3 regions of the Bradyrhizobium sp. 2S1 genome follow, and region 3 is predicted to be linked to each of the others. Evidence: riboswitches for the same ligand, from Rfam matches in the RefSeq annotation. Region 3 holds a riboswitch; each other region holds the start of a gene.
The links. A riboswitch is a leader RNA that binds a small molecule or an ion and turns the genes downstream of it on or off. The one in region 3 is predicted to bind cobalamin.
Positions count from the first base shown of each region.

Region 1: linked by a shared signal. The riboswitch ahead of metE (5-methyltetrahydropteroyltriglutamate--homocysteine S-methyltransferase) and the one ahead of metE (5-methyltetrahydropteroyltriglutamate--homocysteine S-methyltransferase) in region 3 are both predicted to bind cobalamin.
Region 2: linked by a shared signal. The riboswitch ahead of HAP54_RS31175 (DUF1636 family protein) and the one ahead of metE (5-methyltetrahydropteroyltriglutamate--homocysteine S-methyltransferase) in region 3 are both predicted to bind cobalamin.

Region 1 covers NZ_CP147717.1:116,852-124,935, forward strand. The annotation lists gene HAP54_RS00535 (IS1380 family transposase) at 1-355, opposite strand, end outside; cobalamin riboswitch at 1,392-1,591, shown strand; partial or broken gene metE (5-methyltetrahydropteroyltriglutamate--homocysteine S-methyltransferase) at 1,695-4,039, shown strand; gene hemN (oxygen-independent coproporphyrinogen III oxidase) at 4,778-6,130, opposite strand; gene HAP54_RS00550 (hemerythrin domain-containing protein) at 6,378-7,001, opposite strand; gene HAP54_RS00555 (helix-turn-helix domain-containing protein) at 7,122-7,805, opposite strand.
Region 2 covers NZ_CP147717.1:6,629,888-6,637,971, forward strand. The annotation lists gene HAP54_RS31165 (cobyric acid synthase) at 1-431, opposite strand, end outside; gene cobO (cob(I)yrinic acid a,c-diamide adenosyltransferase) at 440-1,093, opposite strand; cobalamin riboswitch at 1,130-1,340, shown strand; gene HAP54_RS31175 (DUF1636 family protein) at 1,434-1,808, shown strand; gene cobW (cobalamin biosynthesis protein CobW) at 1,805-2,839, shown strand; gene cobN (cobaltochelatase subunit CobN) at 2,839-6,087, shown strand; gene cobG (precorrin-3B synthase) at 6,084-7,247, shown strand; gene HAP54_RS31195 (precorrin-8X methylmutase) at 7,247-7,876, shown strand; gene HAP54_RS31200 (precorrin-2 C(20)-methyltransferase) at 7,877-8,084, shown strand, end outside.
Region 3 covers NZ_CP147717.1:10,224,858-10,232,941, forward strand. The annotation lists gene prpC (bifunctional 2-methylcitrate synthase/citrate synthase) at 1-932, shown strand, start outside; gene prpB (methylisocitrate lyase) at 943-1,878, shown strand; partial or broken gene HAP54_RS48590 (epoxyqueuosine reductase QueH) at 1,919-2,592, shown strand; cobalamin riboswitch at 2,646-2,847, shown strand; gene metE (5-methyltetrahydropteroyltriglutamate--homocysteine S-methyltransferase) at 2,951-5,296, shown strand; gene HAP54_RS48600 (hypothetical protein) at 5,356-5,553, shown strand; gene HAP54_RS48605 (aromatic ring-hydroxylating oxygenase subunit alpha) at 5,561-6,610, shown strand; gene HAP54_RS48610 (nitrile hydratase subunit alpha) at 6,706-7,299, shown strand; gene HAP54_RS48615 (SH3-like domain-containing protein) at 7,325-7,930, shown strand; gene HAP54_RS48620 (IS1380-like element ISBdi2 family transposase) at 8,067-8,084, opposite strand, start outside.

The DNA of each region.
Region 1 (8,084 bases), 570 kb from region 3:
GCGACAGCGTCGGTTGGGAACACAGATCGCGACCCGTGTCCGGCAGCCGTCCGCAGGCCAGCTTGAATGCGGGATCGGACCGCAGATGATCGAGGTCGTCGGCGTCCTCGTAGCCGCAGCAGATCGCGAACATGCGCGCGCGGAACATATCGACAAGGCTGTGCACGACCCGCGTCGGATCGCGCCGATCCGGGAACACCCGGGCCAAATTGTCGGCCAAGCCGAGACGCCGCTCGGCCATCGCCAGAAGCATCACGCCCCCGTTCGAGGTCAGCCGACCGCCATCGAAGGCAGCTGTGACTTTCCTGGCGTGAACGGCTGGAAACGAGAAGGGCAGAATCGTATCATCGATCATGGCGGGCGTGGTGTTCGCGGCTGAAGGTGATGGGGTTGGCTTTGCAACCGAATCCTACGCCGCATCAGCGCTTTACACCACGCTCGCCAGCCTCTCAGGCGCCCTCTGACGAATAAGACGGGCTAGAGCAGATTGTCTACCATCGAACCCGTCGTTCGGTTTTGAACGTCGTGGCTCTATCCACACGCGATTGGCGCTCCTTCGCGACTATGCGACAGTCCTGAAGTGCTAGTTGCAGCGCCAGGCAGATGTGCTTGGCACTCAAGGGCCCACAACGATACGAAACCGCCCATCAGCGCCGGGCGTTTAGAACAGACGCCGCCGAAGTGCACGCTTTAAGCAGGCGGGCGAGATGATAGCATTCACTGGCATGCGCGATCGCTCGTGTCGGCCGGCGCATATCGTGCTCTTCAATCGACCGGAAGATGCGGCTTCGACGCAAGTCCTGTCCTCCGCAAGCAGGTAGAGGCGCTGAGCCGTGCTAGCCTCGGCTTGAGCCGATCAATAGTTTCGAGAGAATCTGTCGAGCGGCGTTACTCAAGAGCGGTCTTACCATCAATCCGAACAAGCCGACCGCCGAGACGGCAACAGCAAAGACACCGAGGGCACTCCAAACAGCCATTTTCATTGCGAGCCGGTCTCCTTGGTTTGGTTGATATGCTTGCCTGGGCAGTATCGCCAAAAAGTGTCCGAGTGACGCCTACCAGAAATGGCTGGCATCACAGAAACACCTCGCGCCGCGTATGCTATCTTATTCGGTGGATCGTTGATTGCTTGGAGAAGGCAGCGCAGCGCGCCGTGCTTGATGAACCGGGGCCAGCTTGCATGAAAGCCGTCTGTTCGACCAAGTGGTCCTCGGCGCAAAGGCGGCGTATTCGGATTTGTCGCTGCCCACGCGGAGGGACTTTCGGGATGTCATCCGATGTCCGTGATTGCAGAGCGACTTCTGCATCGAGGATGAACGGTGGGCATGCCGCTAGGCACATTAGCAGATCGCAACATGAATTCGCGAGGTTGACGGAACATCCCTTTTGCCGATAATTGAAGGTGTCGAGGTTCTCCGGTCTCATTAGGCCGGAGCTAAGAGGGAAGCCGGTGTCAATGCCGGCGCTGTCCCCGCAACTGTGAGCGGCGAGCCGCTGTCCAACGAAGTCACTGAAGCCTGACGGTTTCGGGAAGGCCGGACAGCAGCGCTGAGCCGCGAGCCAGGAGACCTGCCCCGACACTATCTTCGTCCACGGGCGGGGTGTCCCGGTGGTGCGCCAAGCAGCGGTCGCTCGCGCGACTTCTTCTGCCTGCGTCCGCCATGGCCTTTGCCCCCCAATATGGGGTTAACGCTATGTCTCTTCTCTCTCTTCCGGTTGCCACACTCGGAACGCCACGCATCGGTCCAAGGCGAGAGCTCAAGGTTGCGCTCGAAAGTTACTGGGCCGGAAAAATCGCCGAACAGCAGTTGCTCGAGGATGCAGCTGGCCTACGTGCCGCAAATTGGGCTCGCCAGAGGTCTCTCGGTATCACCGTGATCCCATCGAACGATTTCTCGCTGTACGACCAGGTGCTCGACACCAGTGTCATGGTTGGTGCCATCCCAGAAGTCTACGAGACGAATGCCGGATCCATTTCGCTCAAGACATACTTCGCCATGGCACGCGGGTCACAATGCGACGGTCAGGATGGGAGTTGCGGTCACCCGTCGCGTGGATATGGCGCACCCGCGCAGGAGATGACCAAATGGTTCGACACCAACTACCATTACATGGTCCCGGAATTTCACCCGGGGCAGACTTTCAGACTATCCTCTCGCAAACCAATCGAGGAGTACGAGGAAGCCAAGGCCCTTGGCTTTCAGACGCGCCCTGTCCTGATCGGGCCGGTTACATTCTTGAAGCTTGGCAAGAGTGCCGATCGTGCGTTCCAGCCACTGTCACTGCTGGATGACCTGATACCGGTCTATATTGAGCTTTTGAAGGAATTGGCCAAACGCGGGGCAAATTGGGTTCAATTCGACGAACCTTGGCTAGTCCTTGATCTGGATGAGAGTTCGCGAAACTCCTTGGTACATGCTTATGGCCGGCTCGCAAAGGAAGGGCCGGCCATCAAGATCATGGTTGCAAGCTATTTCGGTGGCCTCTGCGACAATCTGGACGCTGCCCTGCGCCTGCCTGTTGCCGGGCTTCACGTCGATCTGGTTCGCGCGCCAGAGTTATTGAGCCAGATCATTGCGAGCGGCCGAAGTGACCTCGTCATGTCGCTCGGCGTCATAGACGGTCGGAATGTTTGGCGATCGAATTTGTCGGCGCTCCGCCAGCGACTGGACCCCGCGATTGCGAAGCTTGGTAAGGACCGCGTACAGATCGCCCCATCCTGCTCGCTGCTTCATGTGCCGGTCGATGTTGAACTCGAGACCGGGCTCGCCTCCGACGTCAAGAGCTGGCTTGCTTTCTCGGTTCAGAAGATGCGTGAGCTTGCGACCTTGGCGCGGGCACTCGCAGGCGACCAGAATGTTGCGAAAGCTCTTGCGGAATCGGAGTGTGCCGCAGCCGTCCGCCGGACGTCGCCGAAGATCCGAGATGCCAATGTCGTTGTCCGGCTGAGTGCGATCAACCAGGCCATGCGCCGGCGCGCCAGCCCATTTGCCAGTCGGGCCGAGATCCAACGCAAGCGCTTCGGGCTGCCAGCGTTCCCGACCACGACGATCGGATCGTTTCCTCAGACCTCAGAGGTCCGTAATACCCGGGCGGCGCATGCGCGAGGCGCGATGAGCGACGAGCAATACGACAAGTTCCTCAAGGAAGAGACGGCGCGCGCCGTACGTTGGCAGGAAGACATCGGTCTGGACGTGCTCGTCCATGGCGAGTTTGAGCGCAATGACATGGTGCAGTACTTCGGCGAGCAACTCTCCGGCTTCGCATTTACCAAAAACGGTTGGGTGCAATCCTATGGCTCGCGCTGTGTCCGGCCGCCGATCCTGTTTGGAGATGTCTCGCGGCCGAAGCCGATCACGGTGGACTGGTGCGCTATGCGCAGTCGCTAACCAAAAGGCCGATGAAGGCGATGTTGACCGGACCAGTAACGATCTTGAACTGGTCGTTCGTTCGCGAGGATATTCCCCGAAGCGAAGTCTGCCGTCAGATTGCGCTCGCAATTCGAGATGAAGTCGGCGATCTCGAGAATGCGGGTGCTTCCATGATCCAGATCGATGAGGCTGCACTACGCGAAGGCTTGCCATTGCGTCGTGCGCAGTGGACCGTTTACCTCGAGTGGGCTGGAGATTGCTTCCGCATCTGCTCATCGGGCGTCGCCGAACAAACTCAGATTCATACCCACATGTGTTACTCAGAATTCAACGACATCATCCATGCGATTGCTGCAATGGACGCAGATGTCATCTCGATTGAGACTTCGCGCTCGAAGATGGAACTGCTCGACGCGTTCAGGAACTACAACTATCCGAACCAAATTGGGCCAGGCGTGTACGACATTCATTCCCCACGCGTTCCCGAGACCGGCGAGATGAAGGAGCTCATGGCCTTGGCTCTGAAGCGGCTGCAGCGGTCGCAGCTCTGGGTCAATCCGGACTGTGGCTTGAAGACACGCAAATGGGAGGAGGTTCGCCCGGCACTTGTCAACATGGTCGCTGCGGCCCGCGAACTGCGCGCTGCATCCGCTCCAATAGGCCATTGATCCTTGGTCAGGTCTTTCGTCGAGCTGATCGGCTTAAGGAGATCTCGATAGTCCCGGGAGAGCCTTCGTGAATACAAAAGGCCCGGCCGCGTTTAGCGGCCGGGCGGAAGTCGAGTCTGGGAGGAGCGACGCTGCTAGGCATCGCGGCCACTTCCATCGGCAGAGGGAGCACGGCCGACGGCTCGATCTCGGCGAGGACATTCGCCGAAAATCTAAGTCCCAGTTAAGGCACAGGATGATCGTAACTCAATTATGCCCTGGTATGCGGCCAATATAGCCAAGGATTAGAAAACTACACCAAGGTTGTTGCTGATGAGGACTGTCTCAACGACTCGCTGAGTCGAGCATGGGTGGGCGATGATGTGGAGCGATCGCCGCATGGAAGGCAACGGGCCGCAAAACGTGGTGCGCTCTCCTGCCCGCAAACAATACGCTCAATCACCGAGACATACCAAAATCGCGCACGCAAGGACCTCATCATCACCAATGAAATGAGCAGCTTGAGTTAGGCCAGATTCGGTCGGTCGTTGGTCAAACCGTTGTCGCCCGATTGGAATCCTCGGTTCCAACGAGTGTTTGAAATCTACGTGCGGCTCGACGTAGTGGGTGTGACGACGCTTGTAGATAGCTCGGGACCGGATGCCAAATCGGCGTGCTATCAGCCGTGCGATACTCCTAACCAGAAGCCGATTTGGTGATGTTGATCTCCGATCGGAACCGGATCGGGTTGGCTTCGGTTCAAACCGCCCGACTGTGCGTAGCCCTCGACCCAGGGAGGTGCGCGTCGAACGAAGATGCGACGCTCCGGACCAGAAACTCTGCGCCATCGACCACGGAAAGTCGACCGTCGTCCAGTACGGCAACTCCATCTGCGATCAGGTTGGCGAGTCGAGAACGATCGACGACGGCCAGGCTCGGATCCTTGCCGTAACGACGGCATGTCTCGCAAAGATCGACTGCCATGCCGCACATGAGTCGCTCGATGATTTCGGCGCGGAAGCGATCGTCGTCGGCCAGCAAATAGCCCTTCATCGTGGCCAGCCGTTCCTCGGCGATGCGAGCAAGGTAGTCCTTTATCGACACAGCGTTCGCGACGAACCCTTGTTGCATCTGGCCAATGGCGCTGGCGCCGAGTCCAAGGAGGGTGTCCGCCGAATCATCCGTATAACCTTGAAAGTTGCGCCTCAACCTGCCTTCCTGCCGTGCCAGGGCGAGATTGTCGTCCGGCAGGGCGAAGTGATCGATGCCGATGCGTACATATCCAGCGTCGACCAAAGCTTGCGCGATCGTTTCCGATTGCAGGTGTCGCTCGACGCTGTCGGGCAGAGTGGATCCATCGATCTTGCGTTGATGCTTCTTAAGGAAAGGAACGTGCGCGTAGCCAAACACCGAGAACCGATCCGGATGCAGTTCGAGACATTTGGAGAGAGTGTCGAGGCAGGAAACGACGGTCTGCTGGGGCAGCCCATAGAGCAGGTCGAAATTAATCCGGCCGATGCCGGCGCGGTGTAGACGATCGACCGATACTGCGGTCTGTTCGAAGCTCTGCAGACGGCCAATGGCCCGTTGAACAACCGGATCGAGGCTTTGGACACCTAGGCTCGCCCTGTTGACCCCGCAATAGCCTAGCGCCTCGGCCATCGGCTCGGTCAATATGCGTGGATCGATCTCTACGGCGATCTCGGCATCAGGCAAAATTGCGAACGAATAGCGCAACGAGGCGACCAGATCAGCAAACGTTTCAGGTGTCATGATCGTCGGCGTGCCGCCGCCGAAGTGGACATGGGAGACCGGTTGTCGTCGACCGATGGTTTCTCCAATGAGGTAGGCTTCAGTTCGCAGTGCGGTTGCATAGGTCGCGAGCGGCTCCTGGCGTTTCATGACAGATGTGTGGCAGCCGCAGTACCAGCACATGCTTCGGCAAAATGGCACGTGCACGTAAATCGAGGCGGACTGCTGGCCGCCTAACGACTTGAGCCACGCTTGATAGTCGGATTCGCTAACTGACGCCGAGAAATGGGGAGCCGTCGGATAGCTGGTGTAGCGTGGCAGGGAGTGCTGCCCGTAGGATTTTGCCAAGTCGGGTCGCATTCTTCTTCTCTGGGTCCAAATCGCAGATACGCCGGATAGGTTTTTGCGCTGCGTCAGTTTAATTGGTGGCTGATGGCAGTGGCGAGTCTGAAGCCAAATTGGTAGGGCATGCCCACGGCGTATATCGTCCCTGGATCGCGATGAAGCGGTGATGCCGCAGCAATGGGCGGCATGCAGGCCAGTTCTCGTTTTGATCCAATTGGGCCTGCATGAGCAAAGGGAGAAAGTATTCCTCTCCCGAAGGATATTAGCCGTCCCTCGTGAGGCCATGTAGCGGGCTGCCGGCCATTCCGGAGGAAAGAGCGACCGAACTCCGTTCGGCTTCAGCTTCTTGCTCCAATTCTAGGATATGCGCTCTTAGCGCATCGGAGGTCGCCCTTGCTGCTTCGCTGAATAGGGGATCACCATGATCGGTGAGAGCAGAAGCGATGTCGGTCCAATCCTGAGGGGATAGAGCCAGAACGGCGGCGGGAAAGAAATCTCGTTCTTCCAACATCATGTGGTGCCGCTCGCGTACGATAAAGTCGCGTACGATATTGCCGACGTCTTGCCGAACGAGTTCACGATCCGCGAGGATCCCATCAATAGCTTGAACGGCGTGGTGCAGACGGTCGACGACTTCCTGGTGTTCATGTGCGAGATTGCCGACGATCGCAGCCGCATCCGGATCGCGAGTCTCGAGCTTTGAGAAAATCAAGTCTTCTTGAGGATGATGGTACATCGCCGGGTAAACCTCGAAGTAGCTGAGGATCGCGCGAATGACCTCATAGTCCGGACGGGTCCCATGCTCGAAAACCTCCAATTCGCGTTGGAGGAAAGTCAGAAGAAGATCAATATTGCGATGCTCTCGAAGCAACAGATCGATGATCATTGTGGGCTCCATGGAGGAACAAGGTAGCAGATCGCTCAAGCTAAGGTTCAGTGTCCTTCACGGCGCCGCAATTGTCCGCGCTGTTCTTGCAGAATTCGCATTTTCGCCGCGGCTTGCGACTTAACCCAAGTTCTGCACATAGCGGCTGGATAATCTGCCGTCACGCAGCTCGACTCGGCGTGAGGTTGGTAGGGCAATAACGCCATTCTGCTCAAGTTGGGTAAAGGTGCGCGACACCGTCTCGATGGTCAAACCAAGGTAATCGGCAACATCCTGCCGTGACATGGGAAGTTCGATCGCACCCTTCTTGGTAGCGCGGCGAGACATATCGAGCAGAAAGGCCATCACCCGATCTTCTGCGCTGCCGATCAGGAGCATTGAATGTTGCTGAAAGCGGCGGAGCTCCAGCGCCATACCGTCCCACAGCTGTCGCGTGAGCTCCCTCTCGTGACTGGCGCGAACAATGACGGCGGAGCGCTTCACCATCAGCAGATGCGTCTCACAGATCGCCTCGGCCGAAGAGATATGGCTTTCTCCGGCCTCGAAGCCGAAGATGTCGCCGGGCAGATAAAATGCACCGATCTGACGGCGTCCGTCCTCCAGAATCTTGTAGGTTCGCACAGCACCTGACACCACTTGATACAGGTATTCAGCTGCCTCATCCTCGCCGAAGATTTCGCTGTTGCGAGTGAACCGCATCGGTGCCGCAATCATACCAAACGGACCACAACCATGCGGCTGCCTGCGCAAGACGCTAGTCGGATGTCGGCTGATCTCGTGAGAAGGTGCGGCCTGGGCCTGCATGGCGGACTCAATCTTGCTAACGACGATGGGGCTCAGATTGGCCGCTTCCAACGGGCCGGCAAATTCGGATGTTTTCCCTAAGTAGAAGCCACTAAGTATTTACACGTAGGTCCTGTAATGCCGTCCTAGTGCAGCGCTGCCCCTGGCTTGCTCCAACCCGCTCGAAGCCGGCCAGGCGGCCTTTGGATCGAAAGAGGCTGCCGGCTTGGTCGGCCTTGCCGATGGAAACAATCGCAAGCCTGGGCCAATCTCCCGGGAAGAGCCAGGCGGAAGCGCAAT
Region 2 (8,084 bases), 3.6 Mb from region 3:
TTACGCAGATTGACCTCGGCGGGGCTGCCGGCGCCTTCGACCAGCACCAGATCGGCGCGATCCTTCAACCGCCCAAAACTCTCCAGCACCGCGCCCATCAGCGACGGTTTCATAGCGGAATATTCGCGCGCGCGTGCGGTAGCGATCCGTTTGCCGTGCACGATGATCTGGGCGCCGACATCGCTCTCCGGCTTCAGCAGCACCGGGTTCATGTCGGTGTGCGGCTCGACACCGGCGGCGAGCGCCTGCAGGGCCTGCGCACGTCCGATCTCGCCGCCGTCGATGGTCACGGCGGCGTTGTTAGACATGTTCTGCGGCTTGAAAGGCAAGACACGCAGGCCGCGCCGTCTGGCAGCGCGCGCCAGGCCCGCGACGATGAGCGACTTGCCCACGTCCGAGCCGGCTCCCTGGATCATCAATGCGCGCGCCATGGTGCTTGTCAGAACTCGACGCCCGGCTGGGCCTTGATGCCGGAGCGGAACGGATGCTTCACCAGCGTCATCTCGGTGACGAGGTCGGCGATCTCGATCAACTCCTCCTTGGCATTGCGTCCGGTGAGCACGACATGCGTCATCGGCGGCTTTGACGTCGTCAGGAAGTCGACGACGTCGGCGATGGCGAGATAATCGTAGCGCAGCGCGATGTTGATCTCGTCGAGCACAACCATGCGCAAGCTCGGGTCTGCGATCAGCTGCTTGGCCTTTTCCCAGCCCGCCTGAGCCGCCGCGATGTCGCGCGCGCGATCCTGGGTCTCCCAGGTAAAGCCTTCGCCCATCGCGTGGAATTGACAGAGTTCGCCGAAATGCCCGGTGAGCAGGCGGCGCTCGCCGGTATCCCAGGCGCCCTTGATGAACTGCACCACGGCGCATGGGAAGCCATGCGCCACGCAGCGCACGATCATGCCGAAGGCGGAGGAGGACTTTCCCTTGCCGGCGCCGGTATGAACGATGATCAGACCCTTTTCACCGCTCTTGGTCGCCATGATCTTGTCGCGGGCAACCTTTTTTTTCGCCATCTTGGTCGCGTGGCGCGCATCCAGCGAAACCTCGCTGCTGACGACCTCGTCTTCGGCGCCGTTTTCTTCAGAAATCATGACGTTCCTTCGGCTTGACAAGTTCGAGCCACGGACGAATGGTGGGCCCGCGTTGGTTCCTGTCCTACGACAGGCGAAGAGGGAATGCGATAGGGCTCAAGGTGGGCCTGAAAAGCAGCCGCCCCCGCGACCGTGACCGGAGAGATGCCCAAAAGCCACTGATTCCCTTCAGGGATCGGGAAGGTGGGTATCGAGGGAGAAATCCTGCTCCGCAAGCCGGGAGACCTGCCAACGCAACGTGTAGTGAGACCGGCGGACGGGGTGTTCCGCGACGGGGAACGAACCCATTCACATCGGTTCGTGTGCCTCTTCGCCTCCCGCTGTCAATCCAGGATGGGCGATGAGCGTTACACTTCATGTCTGCATCACGTGCCGCGCCGGCCAGACGCTGGCGGAAGGTGAGCTCGCGCTCGGTGCGCGCCTGCATGCCGCGCTTCTTGAGGCCGGCGTGCCCGATGACGTCAATCTTGTTCCCGTCGAATGCCTGTCGGCCTGTAGCCAAGGCTGCTCGGTCGCGCTCAGCGCGCCGGGGCGGTGGTCCTATGTCTATGGCCGCCTGTCCGCTGACAATGCCAGGGATGTGATCGCCGGTGCCTCCGCCTATGCGGCCGCGCCTGACGGCATCGTGCCGTGGCGCAGCCGTCCGGAAATCTTCCGCAAGCAATCGCTCGCCCGCATTCCACCTCTTTCCGTCGTGCCGGAGGCCGCAGAATGACCACGCTCGCCAAGGTTCCGGTCACCGTCGTGACCGGGTTTCTCGGGTCCGGCAAGACGACGCTGATCCAGCATCTGATCCGCAATGCCAACGGCAAGAGGCTTGCGGTGCTGGTCAACGAGTTCGGCAGCGAAGGCGTCGACGGCGAGATCCTGAAGTCGTGCGCCGACGCCAATTGTCCGGCCGAGAACATCGTCGAGCTCGCCAATGGCTGCATCTGCTGCACCGTCGCCGACGATTTCATCCCGGCCATGGAGCAGTTGCTGGCGCGAAGCGTGAGGCCCGATCACATCGTGATCGAGACGTCGGGGCTCGCGCTGCCGAAGCCGCTGCTGAAGGCGTTCGACTGGCCGGAGATCCGCTCGCGGATCACGGTCGATGGCGTGATCGCGCTCGCCGATGCCGAGGCGGTCGCGGCCGGCCGCTTTGCGCCTGACCCGGCTGCGGTCGACGCACAGCGTACGGCCGACGGCAATCTCGACCACGAGACGCCGCTGTCCGAAGTGTTCGAGGACCAGATCGCCTGTGCCGATATCGTGCTGCTGACCAAGGCCGATCTCGCCGGAGCGGAAGGGATCAAGGCGGCCAAAGCGGTGATTGCCGCTGAAATGCCGCGCGAGGTTCCGATGTTGCCGATCGTCGACGGCGCCGTCGATGCGCGCGTGATCCTGGGGCTCGAGGCCGCGGCAGAGGATGATCTCGCGTCGCGGCCGTCGCACCACGATGGCGAGGACGAGCACGAGCACAATGATTTCAACTCCGTGGTGATCGATCTTCCCGAGGTTTCGGATGTCGAGGCACTCGTCGCTTCGATCAAGGGGCTGGCCCGCGAGCAGAACGTGCTGCGCGCCAAGGGCTATATCGCAGTCGAAGGCAAGCCAATGCGGCTGCTCGTGCAGTCCGTCGGCGAACGCGTGCGGCATCAGTTCGACATGCCCTGGGGCACACGGCCGCGGCAGTCGAAGCTGGTCGTGATCGGCGAGCACGGCGACATCAATGAAGCTGCGATCAGGGCGCGACTAGGTGTCTGATGCACGTCGTCTTCCGCGAGAGCCGCGGCCTTGAGGAGACCGCGACACCAAGGGACCTCGGCCAGGATCCGGCCGATCTCGTGGTGTTGTCGTTTTCCGACAGCGATCTCGCTGCCTTCGCGGCCGGCTGGCGGCGGGGCCGCGCCGCGCTGCCGTCGCTGCGGCTCGCCAATCTCGCGGAGCTGCGCCACCCGCTGTCGGTCGATACCTATATCGAGCGGACGCTGTCGCACGCGCGCGGCATCCTGGTGCGGCTGATCGGCGGTGAGCCCTATTGGTCCTACGGGCTGGCCGCGGTGCATCGCCTGGCAAAGGAGCGCGATATCGCCCTGGTGGTGTTGCCGGCGGATGGCCGCGACGATCTGCGGCTGGACGAATTTTCCACCCTGCCGGTCTCGACGCTGCGGCGACTTAAGGTGCTGTGCGACAAGGGGGGGCCTGTCGCGGCCCAGGCCGTGATCGCGCAACTGGCGCTGGCGTCAGGGCTCTATGCCGGGCCTGTCGTCGGCGAGATCGATCTGCCGGAGATCGGCGTCTACGATCCGCGGCGCGGTGTTGTCGCAGCGTTGCCGGCATCGGGTGGCCGGCCGCGGGCACTCGTGACCTTCTATCGCTCCTATCTCGCGGCCGGCGACACCGCGCCGGTCGATGCCTTGGTCGAGGCGCTACGCGAGAAAGGTTTTGACGCCTACGGCGTGTTCGTCGCCTCGTTGAAGGCCGCAGGCGTGGCCGATTGGCTGCGCGCTCAGTTCGCGCAATGCCCTCCAGCCGCCATCGTCAATGCGACCGCATTCTCCGCGGCCGGCGATGACGGCACCACGCCGTTCGATGCCGCTTCATGTCCGGTGTTCCAGGTCGCCTTGTCGACGGCGCGGCGCGAGGATTGGGCCGAGTCGCTCCGCGGTCTGTCGCCCGGCGATCTCGCGATGCATGTGGTGTTGCCGGAGGTTGACGGCCGCCTGTTTGCGGGCGTGGTGAGCTTCAAGTCGGCGAGCGAGCGCGATCCCGATCTGCAATTCGCGCATCTTGCGCATCGGCCGGATGCCGGGCGCGTCGCAGCAATTGCCGCCCGCGTGGCAGCCTGGCATCGGCTTGCCGACAAGCCCGCGCAGGAGAAGCAACTCGCGCTCGTGCTGTCGAACTATCCGGGCCGTCCGCACCAGATCGCGCATGCCGTCGGCCTCGATGCGCTTGCCTCGGTCGAGGCGTTGCGGGCCGATCTCGCGGCCGCGGGCTTTGATCCCGAGCCGGTGGCGTTGCTGGGCGATGCGCTCTTGCACCGGAAACTGACATGGGACGTGGCCGGGTATCGCGCGGCCATCTCCGGCCTTCCGTCACAGCTCCAGGACGACCTCGCGCGTGCATGGGGCGCGCCGGAGGACGATCCCGATTGTCGTGACGGCGAATTTCAATTCGCGGCAATCCAGTGCGGCAAGTCGATCATCGCCGTTCAGCCGGAGCGCGGTGATATCGGCCATCGCGATGCCGACTATCACGATCTGTCGCGCACGCCGCGTCATGCCTATGTCGCGTTCTATCTGTGGCTCAGGCAGCAGGGCATCGATGCCGTCGTGCACATGGGCGCGCACGGCACACTGGAATGGTTGCCCGGCAAGTCGGTCGCGCTGTCGTCCGCGTGCTGGCCCGAGGCGCTGATCGGTGATCTGCCCGTCATCTATCCCTTCATCGTCAACGATCCCGGCGAGGCGGCGCAGGCCAAGCGGCGGATCGGCGCCGTGACGATCGGTCATCTGCCGCCGCCGCTCGCGCTGGCGGCGGTGCCGGAAGGCTTGCGCAGGCTCGAGCGCTTACTCGATGAATATTCGACTGCGGACGGTCTCGATCCGGCACGGCGGCAGCGCCTGATTGCCGATATCCGCGAGGAAGCGCGGCTGGCCGGGCTGGAGGACGATCTTGGTCTCGCTGCGTCGGTCTCCGCGGCCGAGGCGATTCCGCAGATCGACCGCTTCGTCTGCGATCTCAAGGAGAGCCAGTTCGGTGACGGCCTGCACATATTCGGGCAGGGCGCTTGCGGTGCGAAGGAGAAGGCTGCGTTACGCGATGCGCTCTCTGGCCGGCGCGTCGCGCCGGGACCTTCGGGGTCACCCTATCGCGGGCGCCGCGACGTGCTGCCGACCGGACGCAATCTGTTTGCCGTTGATCCCCGCGGGGTTCCGACGCCGTCGGCGCATGCGCAGGGCGTGAAGCTCGCCGAAGAGCTGCTGCGCCGTCACCTGCAGGATCACGGCGACTGGCCGAAAGGGCTCGTCGTCGACCTCTGGGGTTCCTCGACGATGCGCACGGCCGGCGAGGATTTTGCGATGGCCCTGCATCTCGCCGGCATTGCGCCGCGCTGGGATCACGGATCGGGCCGCGTGGTTGGCTACGACATCATCGCGCCGGCGGAGCTCGGTCGTCCCCGCATCGACGTCACGCTGCGCGTGTCGGGGTTGTTCCGCGACGTCTTTTCGGGGCTTGCCCAGTTGTTCGAGGCGGCCACGGAAGCATTGTCCGAACGCAGCGATGAGGGGGAGGAGAATCCCTACAGCGAACGCATGTCGCGCGTGTTCGGGCCTCGTCCGGGACACTATGGCGCCGGCATCGCGTCGGTTCCGGACGTCTTCACCCAGGAAGCGCGCGATGCGGCCGGCGAAGCCTGGCTGTCGGCGTCGTCCTGGGCGTTTGCATCCGACGGCGAGATGCGGCCCGATCGCGCCGGCATCGAGGGGCGGCTCGCGGCCGCCGACAGTTTTGTCCATACCCAGGACTTGCCCGAGACCGACCTGCTGCTGGCGGCGGACTATGCCGCGCATGAAGCCGGCATCGCGGCGGCAGCCCGGCGCATTGGCGCAGAGGTCCCGGCGCTCTATCATCTCGACGCGACGCGGCCGGATCAGCCGCATGCGCGCTCGTTGACCGAGGAAATCTCGCGCGTGGTGCGTGCGCGCGCCGCCAATCCCGCATGGATCGCCGGCATGATGCGCCATGGCTTCCGAGGTGCCGCCGAGATCACGGCGACGCTGGAGCACATGGCGGCGTTCGCCCATCTGGCCGACGCGGTGCCGCCGCATCTGTTCGACCTCTACTACGACGCGACGCTCGGCAATGACGACGTTCGCGGCTTCATGGCGCGCGAGAACCCGGCTGCCCTGGCTGCGATGGAAACCTGCTTTACCCGGTTGCACGAGGCGTCGCTCTGGCAGACGCGGCGCAATTCGATTGCGGCGGCATTGCAGGAGGCCTCATGAGCGCTGTTGCGATCAAGGGCTGGTGTCCCGGCGCGCTGCGGCCGATGCTATCAGGCGACGGCCTCGTGGTGCGGATTCGCCCGCGTGGCGGACGGCTCGAGGCAACGCAAGCAACGGGAATCGCCGATCTGGCCGCACGACACGGCAACGGCCTGATCGATCTGACCAGCCGCGCCAATCTGCAGATTCGCGGCGTCAGCGATGAAGGTTATCCGCGCTTGATCGAAGGAATTGGCGAGCTCGGGTTGCTGGATACGGATGCCGACATCGAGGCGCAGCGCAACATTCTGGTGACGCCATTCTGGGCCACCGGCGACGATACGCGCGCGCTCGCCGCCGAGCTTGAGCGGGTGCTCGCCGGTTCTTTGCTCGATCTTCCGACCAAGTTCGGTTTCGCAATCGATGATGGCAGCGAGCGGGTGCTGGCTGGCGCGTCTGCGGATATCAGGATCGAGCGCGATCGCAATGGCGGCCTGCTGGTGCGCGCCGATGGCGCCGAGCTCGGGCTTTCCGTCACGCGGAGCGAGGCCGTGCAGGTCGCGTTGGCGCTGGCCGAGTGGTTCATCGCTTCCGGCGGAGCGAAAGGTGAGAGGCGACGGATGGCGGCCTATCTCGCCGGCGGCGCGAGCCTGCCCGAATCCTTGCGCGGCGATGTCGAGCCGGCGCCGCGATCGATAGACGCCGTTCCCGGACTCTATTCGTCCGGTGCGATGGTCGGCGTTGCGTTCGGGCTCATGCCGCAGCAGACGCTGCGCCATCTCGCCGGCTGCGCGCAGGCTCTCCGCGTGACGCCGTGGCGGATGCTGCTGGCGGAGGGGATGCGCGAGATGCCCGGTGGGGCCGACATCGTCACCGAGGTCGACGATCCGGCGCTCCGCGCGATCGCCTGTAGCGGTGCGCCGCGCTGCGGCGAGGCGCATGCCGACACGCGCGCGCTGGCGTCGGCGCTGGTGCGGCATATTCCGGCCGATGCCCGGCTTCACGTGTCCGGTTGCGCCAAGGGATGTGCGCATTCCGGCTCTGCGGATGTCACCCTCGTGGCTACGAACCAAGGCTTCGATCTGATCCGTCGTGGCTCGACCCGGGATGAGCCCGTCATGCGTGGGCTGACAGGCGCCGGCATCGTCGCAAATCCCTCCGTGCTGCTGGGAGGCCGCTGATGCCGCACATCTATGAGACCGACGGTGCTGCGATCTATCGGCAGTCCTTTGCCACCATCCGGTCCGAGGCCGACCTTGGCCGCTTTACGCCGGACGAAGAACCGGTGGTCGTGCGCATGATCCATGCCGCCGGCATGGTGGGGCTGGAAGCGCATGTCCGCTTCACGCCCGGCATGGCCGCGAGCGCGCGTGCCGCCTTGCAGAACGGGGCGCCGATCCTTTGCGACGCGCGCATGGTGTCTGAAGGAATTACGCGCGCGCGGCTGCCGGCCGGCAATGCTGTCATCTGCACGCTTGGTGATCCCGAGGTTCCCGCACTCGCGCAATCGATGCGCAATACGCGCTCCGCTGCTGCGCTCGAGCTGTGGCGGCCGCATCTGGTCGGCGCAATCGTCGCGATCGGCAATGCGCCGACTGCGCTGTTCCATCTCCTCAACATGCTGGAGGACCCCGATTGCCCAAGGCCGGCGGCGATCATCGGCTGTCCGGTCGGCTTTGTCGGCGCGGCTGAGTCCAAGACGGCATTGATGGCCGCACCGCACGCGCCGGCGCTGACGGTCGAGGGACGTCTCGGTGGTTCGGCGATCACGGTCGCCGCCGTCAACGCACTGGCGAGCCGGAGCGAGTAGATGGGACGCATCATCTGCTGCGGCCTCGGCCCAGGCGATCCGGACCTGATGAGCGTACGCGCTGATCGCACTGTGCGTGCCGCAAAGCACGTCGCCTATTTCCGCAAGAAGGGCCAGCTGGGTCAGGCCCGCCGCATCGTGGAGGGGTTGCTCGTCGCCGACGTTAGCGAGTATCCGATGGAGTATCCTGTCACCACGGAGATCGCCT
Region 3 (8,084 bases):
TGCCGCGCGCGGTGCTCAACACGCTGGAGCAATTGCCAGCCGCAGCCCATCCGATGGACGTCATGCGCTCCGGCGTCTCGGCGCTTGGTTGCGTGCTCCCGGAGAGCCATGACCACAACATGCCCGGCGCACGCGACATCGCCGACCGCCTGATGGCCTCGCTCGGATCGATGCTGCTGTACTGGCACCACTACGCCCACAACGGCCGCCGGATCGAAGTCGAGACCGACGACGACTCGATTGGTGCCCATTTCCTGCATCTGCTGCATGGAAAGCGGCCCTCGGCTTCTCATGAACGCGCGATGCATACCTCGCTCAACCTCTATGCCGAGCATGAGTTCAACGCTTCTACCTTCACGGCGCGCTCGATCGCCGGCACCGGTGCTGACTTGTATTCGGCGGTGACCGGCGCGATCGGTGCGCTACGCGGTCCTAAGCATGGCGGCGCCAACGAAGTCGCCTTCGAGGTTCAGAAGCGCTACGCGACCCCCGACGAAGCCGAGGCGGATATCCGCCGCCGGATCGAGGCCAAGGAAGTCGTGATCGGGTTCGGCCATCCCGTCTATACGATCTCCGATCCTCGCAACAAGGTGATCAAGCAGGTGGCGCGCGAGCTCAGTACCGAGGCCGGCAGCATGCGCATGTTCGAGATTGCCGATCGCATTGAGGCCGTGATGGCCGACACGAAGCGCATGTTCGCCAATCTGGACTGGTTCAGCGCCGTGTCCTACCATGCGATGGGCGTTCCGACCGCGATGTTCACGCCGCTTTTCGTGATTTCCAGAACATCGGGTTGGGCCGCACATGTGATCGAGCAGCGGCTCGACAACAAGATCATCCGGCCGGCTGCTAATTATGTCGGCCCAGAGAACCGCACCTACGTAGCGCTTGAAGCTCGGGATGCACCGGCTTCGACCGTGCGGGCGGCATAAGGAGACGCCAGTGCCATATCTCGTCGCATCGGAGCTGCCGAGGGAAACGGCCGGTCATCGCTTTCGCGCGTTGTTGCAGCGTCCGGGCATTCTGCGCCTGCCCGGCGCCCATAACGGCATGTCGGCGATCCAGGCACGCGAAGCGGGCTTTACTGGTCTTTACCTCTCCGGAGCCGCCATGACGGCGTCGATGGGCTTGCCCGATCTTGGCATCATTACCGTTGACGAGGTCGCATTCTTCGTCCGCCAGATCGTCCGCGCCTCGGGGCTGCCGCTTCTGGTAGACGGTGATACTGGCTATGGCGAGGCCCTCAACGTCATGCACATGGTGCGGACCTTCGAGGAAGCCGGCGCTGGCGCCGTTCATATCGAGGATCAGCTTCTCCCGAAGAAATGCGGTCACCTCAACGACAAGAAGCTGGCCGACGCTCACGACATGGCGGCCAAGGTGGCCGCGGCCGCGAAGGCGCGCCGTGATCTCGTCATTGTTGCCCGAACCGACGCCGCCGCCAGCGAAGGGCTCGATGGTGCCGTCGCGCGAGCCAAGCTCTATATCGAGGCCGGCGCGGACGCGATTTTCCCGGAAGCGCTCAACACCGCCGAGATGTTCCGCGCGTTCGCCGAGCGGATGCCCGGCGTTCCCCTGCTCGCGAACATGACTGAGTTCGGCAAGACGCCCTTTTTCACCGCGTCCGAGTTCGAGGAGATGGGTTATTCGATGGTGATCTGGCCGGTCTCGTCGCTGCGGGTTGCCAACAAGGCGCAACAGCAGCTTTACGCAGCGATCGCACGCGATGGCGGCACCCATAAGGTGGTCGACCACATGCAAACTCGCGCTGAGCTGTATGCCACCATTGGATTGTACGACTACGAGGCATTGGATGCGTCGATCGTACAGACCATCATTCCCGAAGGGATGCCGCAGCGGGCTATGGGCTCGAAATAGACCTTGTTTCTGAGACGCTATACGGGCGTAGCCGGAAGCCATGAACGATTTCGTCAGAGCGGTCCTCACGCCGCCGCATGGGCACAAGAAAGTGTTGCTGCATTCGTGCTGCGCACCCTGCTCTGGCGAAGTCATGGAGGCGATGCTGGCCTCGGGGATCGACTACACGATTTTCTTCTACAACCCGAACATCCATCCCGAACGCGAGTATCTGCTGCGCAAAGATGAGAACGTGCGCTTTGCGGAGAAACACGGCGTGCTGTTCGTCGATGCTGACTACGACAAGGACAACTGGTTCGCCCGCGCCAAGGGCATGGAGTGGGATCCGGAGCGCGGGCGCAGGTGCTCCATGTGCTTTGACAAGCGTTTCGAGCGCACCGCGCTATATGCGCAAGAACACGGCTTTAGTGTCATGACGAGTTCGCTTGGTATCTCGCGCTGGAAGAACATGGCGAAGATCAGCGACAGCGGCCAACGGGCCGTCGTGCCTTACGAGGGATTGTCGTCAGGGACAATACCTGGCGCAAGGGCGGCGGCTCCAGCCGTATGATCGAGATCAGCAAGCGCGAGGCGTTCTACCAGCAGGAATATTGCGGGTGCGTCTATTCGCTCCGGGACACCAACCAACACCGCCGCCGCCAAGGCCGCGAACCGATCGAAATCGGTACCCAATTCTACGAGTTTGAGGACAAGCCGCCGGTAACGGGTGATTGAGCAATACCAGGGTGTTTTTGATCACGGTCATTGACTGCGGTCGGACTTGACCTTAACTCCTGTGCTGTCGTGGTTCTGCGGGCTCGTTTGGCCCGGAGCTAAGAGGGAAGCCGGTTCAATGCCGGCGCTGCCCCCGCAACTGTAAGCGGCGAGTTGTTGTCCAACAAAACCACTGAGGCCCGAAAGGGCTTCGGGAAGGCCGGACAACAGCACTGACCCGTGAGCCAGGAGACCTGCCTCGACAACAGAACGTACTCGGGCGGGGTGTCTCGGTGGTGCGATTGCGACTCCTCGCGCCACCTTTCGCCCGGAGTCCAGGCGTGTCACGTGGCCTGCGCCCCCAACATCGGGGTAAGCCATGTCTATTTCTTCACTTCCCGTCGCAACACTCGGAACGCCGCGTATCGGACCGCGCCGCGAACTCAAGATGGCGCTGGAAAGCTTCTGGTCCGGCAAATCCAGCGAACAAGCCCTGCGTGAAACGGCGGTCGGCCTGCGCGCCGCCAACTGGGCCCGCCAAAAGTCGCTCGGCGTCAGCGTCATCCCCTCAAACGATTTCTCGTTCTACGATCAGGTGCTCGACACCAGCGTGATGGTCGGCGCCATTCCGGAAGTGTACGGTTGGAAAGGCGGCGATGTGTCGCTGGCAACCTATTTTGCGATGGCCCGCGGCGCGCAAGGCTCCGATCACGATGCCAGTTGCGGCCACTCGCATCACGCGCACGGCGCGTCGCATGGCGTGCCAGCGCAGGAAATGACGAAGTGGTTCGACACCAACTACCACTACATGGTGCCCGAATTCAGCGCCGGCCAGATCTTCAAGGTGTCCTCCTCCAAGGCGGTCGACGAATATCGGGAAGCCAAGGCGCTGGGTTACAAGACCCGGCCCGTCCTGCTCGGACCGGTGACGTTCCTTAGGCTTGGCAAGAGCAAGGATGCGGCACTCAACCCGCTGTCTCTGCTGCCAGTCCTGCTGCCGGTTTACGTCAAGCTTTTGCAGCAACTCGTCGCCGAAGGCTGCGAATGGGTGCAGATCGACGAACCGTGCCTGGTGCTAGACGCAGACCGCGAAACCCAAGGCGCGCTTCAAATGACTTACGCGCTCTTGGCGGAAATGGTGCCGGGCCTGAAGATCATGCTCGCCAGCTATTTCGGCAGCCTGGGCGACAACGCCGATACCGCGCTATCGCTGCCGGTCGCCGGACTTCACATCGACCTTGTGCGCGCGCCGGAGCAACTCGACAAGATCGTCAGCGCCGCACCGAAGGTAATGACCCTGTCGCTCGGTGCGATCGACGGTCGCAATATCTGGCGCTCCAATCTTTCCGCCTTGCTGAAGCGGCTGGAACCGGCGGTCGCCAAGCTCGGCCAGGACCGGGTGCAGATCGCCCCCTCCTGTTCGCTGCTGCATGTCCCGATCGACCTCGGACAGGAAACCAGCCTCGACCCGGACGTGAAGAGCTGGCTTGCCTTCTCGGTGCAGAAGATCGCCGAACTGGCCACCCTGGGCACGGCGCTCGCCGGTGGCCGTGACAAGGTCGCCGATGCGCTGGCAACATCGGACGCCGCGGCTCGCTCGCGCGAGACGTCGTCGAAAATTCACAATGCCGACGTGGCGAAGCGGATGGCGGCGATCGACGATGCCATGCGCCGGCGCCAGAACGTCTTCACGAAGCGCGCCGGTTTGCAGCGCGCACGGTTCGGGCTGCCAGCGTTCCCGACCACGACGATCGGCTCGTTCCCGCAGACCACGGAAGTCCGCAATGCGCGGGCCGCCCATGGCAAGGGTGCGATGAGCGACGCGCAGTATGAGCAATTCCTCAAGGAAGAAACCGCCCGCGCCGTTCGCTGGCAGGAGGAAATCGGCCTCGACGTGCTGGTGCATGGCGAATTCGAGCGCAATGACATGGTGCAATACTTCGGTGAGCAGCTTTCGGGCTTCACCTTCACCAAGCACGGCTGGGTCCAGTCGTACGGCTCGCGCTATGTCCGCCCGCCGATCCTGTTCGGGGATGTTTCTCGCCCCAAGCCGATGACGGTCGAATGGTGGCGTTACGCGCAGTCACTGACCCAGAAGCCGATGAAGGCGATGCTCACCGGACCGGTCACCATCCTGAACTGGTCGTTCGTCCGCGACGACGTCCCGCGCAGCGAGGCGTGCCGTCAGATCGCGCTCGCGATCCGGGACGAAGTGACCGACCTCGAAAAGGCCGGCGCCAAAATGATCCAGATCGACGAAGCGGCCCTGCGCGAGGGCCTGCCGCTGCGGAAGTCGGAATGGAAGACCTATCTCGACTGGGCCGTCGAAAGCTTCCGAATCTGCTCAACCGGCGTGACCGACGAGACCCAGATCCACACACACATGTGCTACTCGGAGGTCAATGACATCATTGACGCGATCGGTGCCATGGATGCGGACGTGATCTCGATAGAAACGTCGCGCTCCAAGATGGAATTGCTGGACGCCTTCAAGACCTACAAATACCCGAACGAGATCGGTCCGGGTGTCTACGACATCCACTCGCCGCGCGTTCCGGAGGTCCGCGAAATGGCCGAACTGCTCGCGCTCGCGCGCAAGCGGCTGACCGACTCCCAGCTCTGGATCAATCCGGATTGCGGCCTGAAGACCCGCAAATGGGAAGAGGTGCGCCCTGCCCTCGTCAACATGGTGGCGGCCGCGCGTGAAATGCGGCACGCCTCCTGAGGCATGCTCCCGGAGCGCGCGGATACATCGCGCGCTCCATCATCTCATTGAGGTCACCGATGCGCTTCTGGATCGAATGTACGCGGCACAAAACGAACAACCCCGTCCACATCAACATCGCCCTGGTCGGCAGCATGTGGCGCGACGGCGAGCGAACCATCCTCGCCTTCGTCGGCGGCGATGCCGAGCGTGTCGAAGTCACCGAGACACCCGAACAGATCATGACCATGCATCTGGGACCGACAGGAGCCGCTTGATCAGGCAATGACAGTTGGAAATCTCAACGTTGAGGCAACCGGCTCGCATTCCGACCTCCGAAAGGTCGGATCCCATCCGGATTATTGGTACCCGATCGCGTGGTCGCATGAACTAAAGCCCGGCAAGACTTTCGCGGGGCATTTTGCAGGCGAGCCCATCGTGCTGGTTCGCCCCGTCAAAGGCGATGTGTTTGCGCTGGAAGACCGATGCGCACATCGCCAGGTTCCGCTCTCGAAAGGTACCGTTGATGGCTGCACCGTGCGCTGCTGCTATCACGGCTGGCGCTACGACGGCTCGGGCCAATGCGTCGACGTGCCCTATCTCGGCAAGGGCAAGCTGCCAAATGGCGTTAGGTCCTATCCTTGCTTCGAGAGCAATGGCATCATTTTTGTCTGGCCGGGCACCGCGCCGGCGGCCGATCCGCTCGCACAAATCGGGCACGCTGCCGAGCCGGGATACAGGAGCCGTCGGTTCGGCAAGATCGTCCGCTGCCACTACACCTTCATGCACGAGAACCTGATGGATATGAACCATCAGTTCCTGCACCGCCGCACCACGGGAAAGGTGACGCCTCGCTATCTTGCCAGCCGTAAGGGCGACGGTTGGATGGAGGTCGACTACAGCTTCGCTCGTCCGGATCAGAAGCCGCCGCTCGGCGAGACCGTGATTGTCGGGAGCCTGCGCGGCAGCGCCCGCACAGCGCGTGACCTCATGACGGTGCGGACGGACTATCCCTACCAAACGCTCCGCATGTGGACCCGCGATGACAAGCCAGTTTTGAGCGTGTGGCTGGGGTACACGCCCGTCGATGCCAAACAGCGCCGCAACCGGACCTTTATCGTGCTGTCGGTGCGTAAGCCCAAAATTCCCGGAGTGCTCGATCTGGCGTGGCCGGTCCTCGCCTGGTTCACCGATCGCGTCTTCGCCGAGGATTGCGAGATCGTCGAAATGGAGCAGGCCGCGTTCGACGAACAAGGTGCCGACTGGAATCAGGAGGTCTTTCCACCGATACGCGAGTTGCGAACACTTCTACGCGATTGCGGAAACCCGCGTTAGTTTGCCCGCCGGCTTCCCTGTCCCGAGGCTGGTAAGGGCGTGTCCATTGTGTCAATCTTGGTCGTCGTTTCGGACGTTAGTCGGAGGCAAGCCCCATGAATACCCAGTCCCGCCCGTCGCAAGTTGCCCCCGTCGAGAACCGGGGCGCCGCAATCGAAGCCGTCTTCGAACAGCGGGGCATGGAGCCCAAGCCTTTCATTGAGACCATGACCCATGCGGCCGAAGAAGAATGGGTACCGCGAAATGGCGGCCGGGTCGTCGCCAAAGCGTGGACGGATCCCGCCTTCCGTCAGCGTCTGTTTGCCAACGGCAAGGATGCCGTCGCCGAACTGGGTCTGAGCATGCCGGCGCACCATCGGCATCTGGTCGCGCTTGAGAACTCTGACACCGTCCACAACGTCATCGTCTGCACGCTGTGTTCTTGCACGGCCTTCACCATCATTGGCCTGCCGCCGGACTGGTACAAGGATCTCGACTACCGCGCCCGCGCAGTCCGCGAGTCACGCACGGTGCTGCGTGAAATGGGGCTCGACTTGCCGCCCGAAATCGAGATTCGCGTCTGGGATACGACGGCCGATACCCGCTACATGGTCATTCCGGTCCAACCGCCGGAGACGATCGGCTGGCCGGAAGACAAGCTGATCGAGATCGTGACGAAGGAATCCATGATTGGCGTCGCGCGGCTGTAATGTCCCCTGCGAAATGAGGTGAACGATGGACGGCATTCACGATCTCGGCGGCCGCCAGGGTTTCGGAACGATACGCTACGCGCCCGGCGCCCCGGCGTTCCACGCCGCGTGGGAAAAGCGAGTTAACGCGCTGTACGGCATGGCCGTCCGGCGCGGTATCTTCAACATGGACGAGTACCGTCATGCGATCGAGCGCATGCCGGCGCGCTATTATCTTTCGGCCAGCTACTATGAGCGATCGCTGACCAGCCTGCTGACCCTATGCGTCGAGAAGGGCATCGTAAGCCGCGAGGAGCTGGAGCACCTGGCTCAGGGAGCTGTGCCTCTTTCCGAGCCCAGCGCACCCGGCCGCACCAACCTGCCCGACCGCGAGACCTTTCAGCGGGGCGACCGCGTCCGCGTCAAGAACGACTTTTTCGCCGGACATGTCCGGATGCCTGGCTATATCCGAGGAAAGCCCGGCATCGTGGTCAGCGAATCTCCGCGATATCCGTTCCCCGATGCGCACGCCCACGGGGTAGAAGCCGCGGACGAGCCGACCTACGACGTAGCCTTCCGCACCGAGGACTTGTGGCCGAACTCGGCCGACTCGGCGCTAGCCCGTCCTATTCGTGAGAGTGCTTTTTTTTAGTCCGATTGATGTGGCCGCACATCTGCTCTGACGAGGCGCACAGGATTGCCTTCGGCTTTTCACCGCCTGACGACCGGTACTTTGCAACGCGCTTGAGGGATGGGTTGGGCGAACGGGGGGGCGGACGCCCCGCCGGTCAAGGACCGAGCGGCAG